One region of the Halanaerocella petrolearia genome, then DNA from elsewhere that is predicted to be linked to it. Evidence: riboswitches for the same ligand, from Rfam matches in the RefSeq annotation. Region 1 holds a riboswitch; each other region holds the start of a gene.
What was found. Region 1 has a riboswitch for lysine ahead of dapB (4-hydroxy-tetrahydrodipicolinate reductase). Riboswitches for the same ligand answer to the same signal wherever they lie in the genome.

Region 1 (4,288 bases):
AAATCCCTTTATATTCAATAACTACTGGTTGTATCTGCTTACCTTCTAAGGCATATTTAGCAGTATCAACAATTAAATCCATTCTAGCTACCAATGAATTAGGCTTTCCATTTGGATTATCTTGACCAAAAGGAACAAAATAAATGTAAGGTGTATTCAAAACTAAACCTAAATTTTTAGCATTATTGCCTAAAGCATCATTAGTAGCAATCGATAATACTACTGGTCGGCTATTTCTCAATTGGGCTTTAACAGCCATAGTTACTGTAGTATCAGTAATACCATTAGCAATCTTAGCTGTAGTATTTCCTGTACAAGGAGCAACAATTAATATATCTAATAGCTCTTGCGGGCCAATTGGCTCAGCCTCTGGAATAGTAGTAATCGGTTCATTACCAGTAATATCAACTACCTTCTCTTGCCATTCTTGAGCAGTACCAAATCTAGTATCATCTTCTTGAACTGCACCAGATAAGATAGGATAAACATTGGCCCCTTGCTTGACTAAATCTTTCATAGCTGGCATTACCTTAGCTAATGTACAATGAGAACCTGTCAGAGCAAAACCAACTGTCTTATCAGCAAAATCCACAGACAAGCACCTCCCTATTGATAAAGCTATGAGTCTTGAGCTGTGAGCTCTTAGTTTTAACTCACGACTCATTACTCACTACTCCTGACTTAATAACCGAGGGATAACATTACCTAAAATCTGTCCTGCACTATCAGGGGCTACCTTACCAGGCAATCCTAGAGCCAACTCTGCTTGAATCCCTAACTTCTGGGCAACATCAAAGTCTGTACCTCCAGGAGCAGAAGCCAAATCAATAATTAATGTTTCTTGCTTAACCTCTTTAAGTACTTCTTCATCTAAAACTAAGGCTGGTGCTGTATTAAAGATAAAATCAGCTTTACTAATCTCACTAATTAAATCTTTAAAGTGGACTGGCACTAGTCCCATTTCAGAAGCCCTAGCTAAATCTTTAGGTTTACGAGCTACTCCAAAAGTATTACTGCCTAATCCTTTTAGCATTCTAGCTAAAGTTAAGCCTACTCGACCTAATCCCAAAACAAAAGAATTATTATTATGAAGATTAATTGGGGCTTCTCTAATAGCCAACTCTATAGCACCTTCAGCAGTAGGAATAGCATTTAAAATAGCTACTTCATCTAAAGCAGCTAATTCAATTAATTCTATATCATACTTTTGGCACCATTCTTTAATCTTAGGTTTAGCAAAACCAATAAAGAATTTAGCACCTGCCTGTAACCTAGCAAAAAATTCTTCTGTTAAAGAAATATCCTCTTCTACAAAAGTCTTTTTTATCTGATATTGTTTATTAGTTCCTGTCATTGGTGCAATTACTGCATCGAATTTAGTAGATATTTCTTGTAATGAGTCAACTGTTTTAATTCCTTTAGATTCAACTTTAGGCTGTCCTAAAACTTCAACATCAGCCCCACTTGTTTGTAGTATAGACAACAACTTAACTTCTCTGTCATCTCCACCTAATAGAGCAATCCTTTTACCTTCTAGATTATAGTCCACTATCTATCCCCCTTTCTCTAAATCATTATATGTAACTTTATCTTAGTAAGTGCTTGTCTATTTAAAATTTATTTTATAAATCAATTAAATTATCTAATCCGTAAACTACTCCTTCAATCTCAGACAACTTTCTAATTGCCAATTCAACTCCAGGCATAAAAGACTTTCGATTAATTGAATCATGCTTGATACTTAAAGTCTGTCCTTCTCCTCCAAAAATGACTTCTTGGTGAGCTACTAATCCAGGTAGTCGAACACTATGAATGTTAATATCATCATGTTCTCCACCACGAGCCCCTTCTAACTCTTCTACTTCTGCTACTTTCTGCTCTGGTTTATCTAAATTCTGGCTAATTAATTCAGCTGTCTTAATAGCTGTACCTGATGGAGCATCTAACTTGTTATCATGATGTAACTCAATAATCTCTACATCATCCATAAACTCAGCTGCCTTCTGAGCAAAGTTCATCATCAAAATAGCTCCAATAGCAAAGTTAGGTGCAATTACTACCTTATTTTGCTTCTGATTCCAACCTTCAATTTTAGCTAAATCAGGTTCTGTAATTCCAGTTGTTCCAACTACAAGGTCTATCTGATGGTCTAAAACAGTCTTAATCTGTTCCATTACTACCTGCGGATTAGTAAAATCAACTACTACATCAGGCTTAACTTGCTCTAAAGTAGTCGCTAAATCTTCAGTTATTTCCATAGGTTCTTCATCTAAACCTAAAATTTGATGGATATCTTCTCCAATATCCTCTCTATCAACTGCTCCTACTAACTCAAAATCATCTACTTCTGAAATCATTTCTACTACTGCTTGGCCCATTCTACCATTGGCCCCAGAAACTACAATTTCAGTTACCACTCTATCACTCCTTTATTTAAAAGTAATACCTATAACAAAAGCGATTGGTAGCTACCAATCGCTTCAAATTTCGAAACGATAAGATAGCACAACACTAGCGCTTCTAGTGACAGTATTGTATCTCTTAAATACAACCCCAACCTAATCTAATTATCAACTAAATTAGGTTTCGGCAATAATTCCTTTTACTATAGTTCAAAGCTGACTTGCTCCCTATAGTTACTGATAATTATTGCTCCTCAATCTTACCCTCATTATTAAATTCTATTACGTTGTCTATTACATTGTCTAATATTTAATTAACTTTGTCAAGCCTTCTTAGAATTTTTCTAAAGGTAGATCAATAATGACTATTTCACTGCCTACTTTTACTACTGAATCCCAAGGAATCTCTAACTCTTGCTTTCTACCTACCATTCCAAAAAGGCCTCTTTGATTAGGAATTAAAATTGACTCTAGAGCCCCAGTTTTAGTATTAAAGATTAAGTCGGTATTATTAATTAAGCCTAACCGCTCCCCATTATGTAAATTTACAATCTCTTTCCCCTGTAGTTGACTTAATCTCATTCATTGACCCTCCTCGGGGCAAGCCCACGAGGATTCTTAGGCTGAGAGTGTAACCACTACTCATATATAGCAAGTCTAAAATACAAGACCTGCTATGTAAACTCCTAAGCATAACTTCCCGTCAGCCCAACGGTACAAATCCTAAGTGGTACTTGCCTTAATTTTTAATCCTTCATTTAAAATATTTTTACTAGCGTTAATATCTCTATCGTGCACTTCGCCACATTCAGAACATTCCCACTTTCTAACTTTTTAAAGATTTAATTGCTAAATTAGATAATCTTTCTAAAGAAACTAGAATACCTAAATCTAAATTGCTTGATGAGGCTATTAAGGACTTACTTAAAAAACATAAAGAATAAGGTCAAGACCGTCCACTCTTACTTACCACAGGGCATTATCAAGGGAGACCATTGCTATAATAAATTCACCACAGTAGTTTGCGAGTGGACTTAACTTCTATCACTCCTTTAATTAACTTTGAATCTTTCTACTAAGTTTTGTAACTCCTGGGCCAACTCAGCCAGTTCTTGAGCTGAATAGGTTACTTCCTGAGACATACTATTAATCTCTTCTGAAGCTTTTTTAGCTTGATTACTATTTTGAGCCAAGTTCTGAGCTCCAGCAGCAGTCTGTTGAATCTGAGCTGATGTCTCCTGAATAGCATTCTTAATCTGAGCAAAGACTTCTTCTGTCTCTCTAGCTACTTCCTTCCCTGATTCAACTTTATCTTCTACTTGATTAATAAATTCTAAACCAGCTTTTGACTTAGCTTGTGTTTCCTGAATCAAGTCTGCTATCTTTTCAGTAGCCTGAGTAGTTTCATTAGCCAACTCTCTAATTTCATCAGCTACTACAGCAAATCCCTGTCCTTGCCCACCTTTACAAGTTCCATCAGTAGAACTTGCTCTTGCCGCCTCAATAGCTGCATTTAAAGCAAGTAAATTAGTCTGATCAGCAATATTACTGATCATTTCTACAATCTGATCAATCTCCTGTGATTTATTATCTAACTCATTAATTACTGTTACAGCCTTAGTTACAGTCTGATTAATATCCTCCATACTGGATAGAGTCTGTTGTATATTTTGATTACCAACTTGAGCTTGTGAACTAGCTTCTTGAGCCAAACTAGTTACTTCTTGGCTACTAGCTGAAATCTGATCAATACTAGCCGTTATCTCCTCTAAGTTTTGATTATTCGTCTCAATAATTGCATTCCCTTCTTGAGCCGAAGCAGATAACTCCTCACTATAAGCCGATAAATCCTCACTAGTATCTATTATACTAGTTACTAACCTTCT
Region 2 (4,288 bases), 440 kb from region 1:
CATAGTTATGAGACTGATGAATTTTCTGCTACTGGAAGTGGTCTATCTAAATTCTTTGATATTCAAAGTAAAAAATTTACTACAGTAAGTTGTGCTAAGTGTGGTTATACTGAACTCTTTAAAGCAGATAGTAGTACTTTAAGTAATATTTTTGATTTCTTCTCTTAAATAAAGCAAACTTAATAATATTGGAGTGAAATTTATGCTAGGAATTATTCCTATAGCTATAGCATTAGCTTTAGATGCTTTTGGTGTAGCATTAGGTATAGGTTGTGGAAGTAAGATAAGTTCTAAAGAAAGGTTTGGATTGATATTTTCTTTTGGACTGTTTCAGTTTTTGTTTTCCTTTACAGGAGCGATAGTTGGTAATTATATTGATAGTAATTTGTTTAATATTAGTAGTTCTGTAAGTGGAATTATTATCCTTTTACTAGGTTTATTGTTGCTAAAAGAAGGCTATGAAAATGATGAAACTTGTCTTTATAGAAAAATTGAATTAGCTACTTATATTATTTTAGGTGTCAGCGTTAGTATTGATGCTTTAGGCGTAGGATTTTCAATACTATATAATTTAAATATATCTGCAATTATTGCTAAGACAATAGTTATCGGGTTGATCTGTTCTATTTTAACTTTTATCTCCTTTGTGATCGTTAATTATATCAAAAATTTTATGATAGTCGAAAAGTATGCTGATTATTTAGGAGGACTAATTTTAGTAGTTTTTGGTTTAAAAATGATTTTTTTATAAGAACTCCCAATCTGGGAGTTCTTATTGTATTTTAGTGCAGAATTTCTTATGAAACTAATTATATAAATAAATGTTAATCAAGATAGATTAGTTATTTTATTTTTAACATTTTTTAAGTTAATGCATAAGTTATAGTAAAAGAAAAGGGGGTTGAAAACATGGGTGGAACTTATGATGATGGAGCTTATGTTGTATTTTTAATCCTTATCTTATTATTGTTAGGATCTGATTATTAAGCTAATAGAGGGGCTGGGGATTATCTTCTAGCCCTTACATACTCCTATTCTTTCCCGGGCCAACTTAGCCCGGGCTCTTATTTTGAATGATAATTATCTTCGTTTAATAAAGCCCATAAGTCTTCCTAAAACAAAAGCTCCAGCTGCTGTAAGGATTAAAGTTGGATAATAATTATCTTCTTTAGGATCTTGCATAGTCTTACTAAGTTGATCTTTAACTCTGCTTAACATCATTTTAGAGCCTCCTTTCACAACTATTATTATTTTATCCTGGTTACTAACAGATTATCCTATCGCAAATATTGTAAAAATGTAATTTAAAGTTATCTATCAACTAAAGGCAAATTATGTAATTGCATCACTTTTATAAATATAATATAATTAATATGGTAAAAATAAATAAAGTAGGTATGGTTGCAGCATTCTTATTTTAAGGAGGAAAACTAGATGAAGTTTAAAGTAGTAGCTTGGGCTTTAATATTAGTCTTTATAGTTAGTGGTTGTAATTTAAACCAAGGCGAATTGATTTATAAAAATCCAGAAGAATTAATAGGTAAAGAATTGACAGAAGATTTTCTGACTAAAAAACAAGTGGATGTAATTAATCCTAGTAATGTAGCTAAAGCAAGACAAGAGTTACGTGGTATTAAAAATTTAAAAGTAGAAGAAGGACTGGCTATTTATACTACTTTAGGAGAACGCCCTTCAGGAGGTTTTGAAATAGAGATAAAAGAGATTCGAAAGAAAGCTGACAAGCTATTTGTGACTGTTAAAGCAGTTGGCCCAGCAGCTAATCAAGCTGTAATTCAAGTTATTACTTATCCCTATGATATTATTAAATTACCTTCTGTAGAAATAACAGAGATCAATAAGATTATCTTTTTATCTACAAATAAAGAAAAATTGGAAAGTATAGAAGTAAATAACTAAATTATAGGGAATTATTAATAAATATTATCTTTTGTTTGCACAGATAACTTATGTATGTTATACTACTTTAGGAAAATAAAAAAGAGATAGGGGAGCAGTTATCAAAAGTATCTCAGGAGAAAGGGATAACTGCCGAAACAATGAATTGATTCATTGTTGGGCTTGTATCCAAATAGGTGCAAGACTGTCATTATTAGTGGAGCACTATCTTACTTATTGTTAGTATTATCTAACTCTGGTGAGTAACTCTACCAGAGTTTTTTTATTATGATTACAAAATTTAAGGGGGAAAAAGTGTGGAAAGTTATGGTTGGTTGTCGTTATTACCACCATTATTAGCTATTATTTTAGCTTGGTGGAGTAAAGAAGTATTAGTTTCATTATTTGCTGGTCTATTTGTAGGAGCAACGGTTATAGCAGATTTTAATCCACTAGTAGGTTTTATGAAGACACTTGATACGTATATTGTAGGTGCTTTAACTGATTCTTGGAATGCTTCGATATTATTATTCTTACTTACATTATCAGGTATGGTAGGGATTATTACTAAGTCAGGAGCTACAAATGCAATTGCAGACTTTATAGCTAAAAAGGCTAAAACAGCTAAAAGAGCTCAATTAGCTACTTGGATTATGGGACTTTTAATCTTCTTTGATGATTATGCTAATAGTCTAATTGTAGGTACAACAATGCGGTCTATTACTGATAAATTGAAGGTATCTCGAGAAAAATTAGCTTATATTGTAGACTGTACTGCAGCACCTGTCACTAGTATGGCCTTTATCTCTACATGGGTTGGTTATGAGATGGGATTAATTCAAGATGCTTTTACAAAGTTAGGTATTGAACAGAATGTTTATTCTACTTTCTTAAAGACAGTTCCTTATCGATTTTATAGTATTTTGGCTCTATTTATGGTTCTAATAATCGTTATGACTGGAAAAGACTTTGGGCCAATGTATAAAGCTGAAAAGAGAGCACGAAATACAGGAAAAGTCTTAGCTGATGGTGCTACTCCTATGGCTTCAGAAGAATTGACAGATATGGAGTATAAAGAAGATAATAGTATGCAGTGGTATGATGCTTTTATTCCTATTATTTCAGTTATTGCAATCTCACTATTTGGCTTATGGTATAATGGTGGTGGATTAGACCCAGCAGTAAGTATTAGAGATGCTTTTGGTAATGCAGATTCTAGTGTTGTTTTATTATGGTCTTCCTTTAGTGGTACTTTAATTGCAGGAGTATTAGGGTTAATTAAAGGTAATCTATCAGTAGAAGAAGTAGTAGATGGTTGGGTAGATGGAGCTAAAGCTTTAGCTGTTGCCTGTGGTATTTTAGTTTTAGCTTGGTCACTAGGAACAGTTATAGATAAATTAGGAACAGCTGATTATATTGTAGCTTTGACTAAGGATCTAATTCCTCCATTTTTAATTCCAACAATGATGTTCTTAATTCCAGGAGTCGTAGCCTTTGCAACAGGTACTTCATGGGGGACAAATGCAATTATTATGCCGTTAGCGATTCCTATGGCTTATCAATTTGGTGCTCCTATGTTACCTACAATTGGAGCAGTTTTAACTGGATGTGTATTAGGAGATCATTGTAGTCCAATTTCTGATACTACAATTATGTCTTCTACAGCTTCTGCTGCGGATCATATTGATCATGTTAATACACAGCTACCTTATGCTATTACAGTAGGAATAGTATCAGTCTTATTTGGATTTTTACCAGCTGGTTTTGGACTGCCTTATTGGGCAACTTTCCCATTATTAACTTTAGGAATTATTGTTCTGTATCTAGTTGTTAATTTCTATGGTGAGAAAGTGGAAAAGACTACAATTGAAACTGAAGATAAGTTTGTAGCTTAAAAAACAGTACAGGATCAATCCTGTACTGTTTTTTTCTTTTTTTGATAAAAATAAACTTTAATCTCGTAATAAAGAGTCTTCTTAAGAATACAATTGTATAAAAGGTTAAGGAGGAAATCAAATGAGATTAAAGCAGAATATTACTTTGATTTTCCTAATCACCTGTTTAATATCCTTTATTATTGGAGTAGATGCTTTAGATATTTTATCTTTTCCTACCACTAAAACTTCATTACCAGGAAAAGAAATTAAAGTTATTAAACCACAATTACCTATTCAGCAGCAGGATAATGTAGAAATCATCTGGGATGTATCAGGAAGTATGTGGGCCAAAGTAGATAATAGTAATAAACTTTCTATTTCTAGAAAAGTAATTAAAACTATAGTCAATCAATTACCTCATAAAGTAAAGTTAGGAATCAGAGTTTTTGGTAGTAAGATAGATAAGAATAATCAATCAGTACTGGCTATTCCATTAGGAAGGAATAATCATAAAG
Region 3 (4,288 bases), 130 kb from region 1:
TATTATCACTATTACTACGACCAATAACCAAAACTTTATCTTCACCTGCAAACTTAATTACAACAAATAAAGCATCACAATTATGTAATTCATTTAACTTATGGGCCAACAAGGCAATATCAGGAATATACTCCTCCACTTCAGCCTGAAAAGTATCAATCTTTAAGCCTTTAACTGAAATCTGGTGTAAAGAATCTAATAATTTATTAAATAACTTCTGTTGTTTACGATCTAGAGAGTAATCTATATACTCTTCAACAATCTCTAAGTTGGCCCCTTGCTCTAATAAAGAAGCTACAACTTGAACATCTAAAGAAGTAGTTGATTGATAAATCAAACTTCCTGTATCTTCATAAATTCCCAATGCAAATAAAGTCGCTTCAAAAGAAGTAATCTCTACCTCCTGCTGTAACAATTTCTCTACTAAGATAGTAGTCGTAGCTCCAACAGACTTAATAATTTTATCATCATCAACAGCTGTATTCTCCTGATGATGATCATAGATCAATATATCAACCTGCTCCTTTTCAAATAAATCAGCTAACGAACCTGTCCTAGCAGGTAGATCATTATCCACCATAATAACTCTTTCTACCTCTGGTTTATCTATATCACTAACTCGTTTAATAGGAATTCTATCTTTATAAAGAGCCATAAAGTTCTTTACATTATTAGCTAACTTACCTGAAAAAACCATTCTAGCTTCTGGATATAACTTCTTTGCTGCTACCATAGCAGCCAATCCATCAAAATCAGTTCGCTGGTGACTAGTGATTATTTCCATTTTATCACCCTTTTATTAGTTTACAATTTACAGTTAAATTCAAAAATAATTATAATAAAAATTACTTTCTATCCCTTGTTATTTATTATTTATTATTCACTAATCATCTTATTAAATTATTGATATAAAGTGGCACTTTCGTGCCACGGTTATTAGCCATATGCTATGATTCGTGAGCTGAATCAAAATCATAAATGCAATAAAATCCCTAGAATATAGAATTCATAGTGAATTAAGTTTTGAATTAGCTAATAGCACATAGCAGACAGCTGATAGCTGTGTCACTAAAAGTGACACACCTTATTATTATACCATAAAAGGTGACAGAAAAAAAGTAGAGCGCCCTAAGGCGCCCTTACTAGTTTATAAATTTAATTATTTATTACTAATTACTTTAATCGTTCTGGTACTACATCATTAGCTATTAGATCTTTATAATTTTCAGGCTTAACAATCCAGTCTACACTATCTTCACTTAATAATAAGACTCCTGGTCTAGTTAAACCATTATAATTACTACTCATAGCATAACCATAAGCTCCTGTGCAAGAAGTCAATAATAGATCACCAGACTCTGCTTTAGGCAATTCAATATCCTTAATTAAAATATCACCAGATTCACAACACTTACCTGTAATTGTTACTTCCTCTTCTGGATCTTGATCTGCTTTATTAACTATAGTAGCTTCATATTCAGCATCATAAAGAGCAGGTCTAATATTATCTGGCATACCACCATCAACAGCAACATACTTTCTAATATCAGGAATCTCTTTTACCGAACCTACGCGATAAAGTGTAGAACCAGCAGTACCAATAATAGACCGCCCTGGTTCATTAATAATCTTTGGTAGTGGCATATCTAATCTTTCACATGTATCTTTAATTGTTTCTGTTACAATCCGAGCATAATCATCAATACTTGGCTTATTCTCTTCTTCAGTATAAGGAATACCAATTCCACCACCTAAGTTTAACTTCTCCATTACTAACCCTGTCTCTTCTTTAACTTCCTCAACAAAGTCCATCATAATCTCAATTGCCTTACCAAATGACTTCAGCTTAAAGATTTGAGAACCAATATGACAATGTAATCCTGTCAATTTAACATTATCTAGCTCTTTAGCATCTTTGATTACCTCTAGAGCTAAACCATTTTGAACTCCTACTCCAAATTTAGAATCTGTCTGTCCAGTCTGAATATAACTATGAGTGTGAGCTTCAATACCTGGTGTAACTCTAAGTAGAATCTCCTGCACTACTCCATGTTTACCAGCTAATTGATTTAATAACTCCAACTCATACTGATTATCGACTACAAAAGTACCTACTTCTGCATCTAAAGCCATTTCAATTTCATCAGGTGTCTTATTATTACCATGAAAATAAAGCTTTTCTACTGGAAAGTCAGCCTCTAAAGCTGTATATAACTCTCCTCCTGATACAATATCTAAACCTAATCCTTCTTGGTCAATAATCTTAGCCATTGCTACAGATAAGAAGGCCTTACTAGCATATAAAGTCTCCGAATTAGGATACCACTTCTCAAAAGACTCTCTGTAAGCACGACAGTTATTCCTGATTTCAGCTTCATCTAATATATATAGCGCTGTTCCATATTCCTCGGCAATATCCTCTAAGTCATGACCAGCAATCTCTAAAGTTCCCTTCTCATTAATCTCCATTGTTCCTTGTAATTTCATAATCTATACTCCTTTCTCCCTACTCTATATTACTATTTTCTCACACTAATTTTTGATTACTAATAATAAAAAATGGTTATGAGCCAACTTATCTCATAACCGTATCCCAGTCCTAAAATAGCTCTCCACAGAAATGGCAGTAATATAACTATTAGTTATATTACCAACTCTAAAAGCTGGTAATCTCTTTTAGAGCTTCGGCAATAATCCCTTTCCTTCTAATTCTACGCTTAACCTTAGCTTCTTAGAAGTACTGATAATTGTTGCTCCTCTATCGTTTTATTCAGTTGGAAATAGCTTAACATAATTAGTCTATCTTGTCAAACCTTTTTGAAATTAATTATCAATTATTTGGCTATTCTTTGATACTAACTGTTTCTTTACAATCAGGAAACTGGCTACATCCCCAAAACTGACCATACTTTCCTTCTTCAATCTCCATTTTACTGCCACATTTAGGACAGATTTCTCCTACAATCTTTGTCTGCTTATTAGTATCTTTCTTCTCTGGTTCTGAGTTCTTCACCTTTCTTTTTTCACTCTGTTGACAGAATCCTATATCTACTAAGTACTGATTTAAAGTCCTTCGATTAACTATTTCAACTCCTAATATAGTAGCTGTCTTATTAACATCATTAGAAAGTTTATTAGTAGTTGTTACAATCCAGACTTCATCACAATCATAAAATAAGTAACATAACGTTATCAAATAAATAATACCGGATACTTGCAAGAAGAAGGTTGATTTAAATAAAAAGCTAGCTTCAAGCGAATAGTTTAAGCTATAATCAATTATATCGTTGATTTGAAAATCTTTAATCAAATTAATTATTCCCTTCAAGCTAACTCTACTTATTAACTCTTGACTTAAGCTAATTAAATAATGAAAAACACTTATCCAGTAGCAACTTCTTTGGAAACTCCATAATAGTTAGTTCCCCAAACACCTATCAAAATTAATAAAGCTCCTACTAAATGAAACCAGTAAAAAGGTTCTCCTCGAAATACTACTCCTGCTACTATTGAAACTACAGTCGTAAAGTTAGTAAAGACAGCAGACTGATAAGGCTCTAACTTAGAAAGCATAAAATTAACCATAAAGAAGGCTGCTACTGATGATAATATTCCTAAATAAATGATTGCCATTAAAACTTTTGAATTTCTTAAAGGAGCAAAATACTGGGCCAACTGCCCTTGATTAAGATGTTGAATAATAGCTACTCCATTAAAGAATAAAGCCCCAATCCACATCATAACATATGTTATTTCCACTGGTTTAAATTCTAGAGAGGATTTACGAGACAGAATATTATAGAATCCAGCCGACAAAACTGCACCTAATAAGAATAAAATACCTCCTAGCTGACCACTAAACTTTAAACTTCCTTTCATAACAATAATAAATAATACTCCCACCACTGAAGAAATAATAAATCCAATCTGTTTTAAGGCTGGTCTTTCATTAAGAAAGATAGCCGCTAAAATAGTAACACTTACAGGAATTAATGCTATCATCATTCCTGCTTCAGAAGAGGTAGTTAACCTAATCCCTACTGTTTCACAGATAAAATAAATTACTGGTTGAAAGAAACTTAATAAGAATAATAATCTAATATTCTTTTCTTTAAAATCCAGTTTAATAATTCCCATTATATTTAATATAGTAAGTAATAATGTAGCTATAGCAAATCTAAAACCTAACAGATGAAAAGTACTAATAACTGATAATGCTTCTTTAGTAAATATAAAAGAAAAACCAAAGATTACTGACACAAGTAATCCACACAAAATAGGTAAATAC

Region 2: linked by a shared signal. The riboswitch ahead of ACYQ39_RS01445 (Na+/H+ antiporter NhaC family protein) and the one ahead of dapB (4-hydroxy-tetrahydrodipicolinate reductase) in region 1 are both predicted to bind lysine.
Region 3: linked by a shared signal. The riboswitch ahead of lysA (diaminopimelate decarboxylase) and the one ahead of dapB (4-hydroxy-tetrahydrodipicolinate reductase) in region 1 are both predicted to bind lysine.

Annotation. Positions count from the first base shown of each region.
Region 1 is NZ_BAAHXW010000001.1:708,078-712,365, forward strand. It holds gene ACYQ39_RS03605 (dipicolinate synthase subunit B) at 1-592, opposite strand, end outside; gene dpsA (dipicolinate synthase subunit DpsA) at 671-1,549, opposite strand; gene dapB (4-hydroxy-tetrahydrodipicolinate reductase) at 1,623-2,417, opposite strand; lysine riboswitch at 2,494-2,668, opposite strand; gene ACYQ39_RS03620 (YlmC/YmxH family sporulation protein) at 2,736-2,984, opposite strand; partial or broken gene ACYQ39_RS03625 (zinc ribbon domain-containing protein) at 3,126-3,224, opposite strand; partial or broken gene ACYQ39_RS03630 (ribbon-helix-helix domain-containing protein) at 3,245-3,346, shown strand; gene ACYQ39_RS03635 (methyl-accepting chemotaxis protein) at 3,455-4,288, opposite strand, start outside.
Region 2 is NZ_BAAHXW010000001.1:269,877-274,164, reverse strand. It holds gene ACYQ39_RS01465 (zinc ribbon domain-containing protein) at 1-168, shown strand, start outside; gene ACYQ39_RS01460 (manganese efflux pump MntP) at 203-751, shown strand; gene ACYQ39_RS01455 (hypothetical protein) at 1,081-1,221, opposite strand; gene ACYQ39_RS01450 (protease complex subunit PrcB family protein) at 1,435-1,917, shown strand; lysine riboswitch at 1,997-2,132, shown strand; gene ACYQ39_RS01445 (Na+/H+ antiporter NhaC family protein) at 2,214-3,791, shown strand; gene ACYQ39_RS01440 (vWA domain-containing protein) at 3,913-4,288, shown strand, end outside.
Region 3 is NZ_BAAHXW010000001.1:839,973-844,260, forward strand. It holds gene ACYQ39_RS04280 (CBS domain-containing protein) at 1-784, opposite strand, end outside; gene lysA (diaminopimelate decarboxylase) at 1,174-2,487, opposite strand; lysine riboswitch at 2,598-2,769, opposite strand; gene ACYQ39_RS04290 (topoisomerase DNA-binding C4 zinc finger domain-containing protein) at 2,843-3,310, opposite strand; gene ACYQ39_RS04295 (DMT family transporter) at 3,382-4,288, opposite strand, start outside.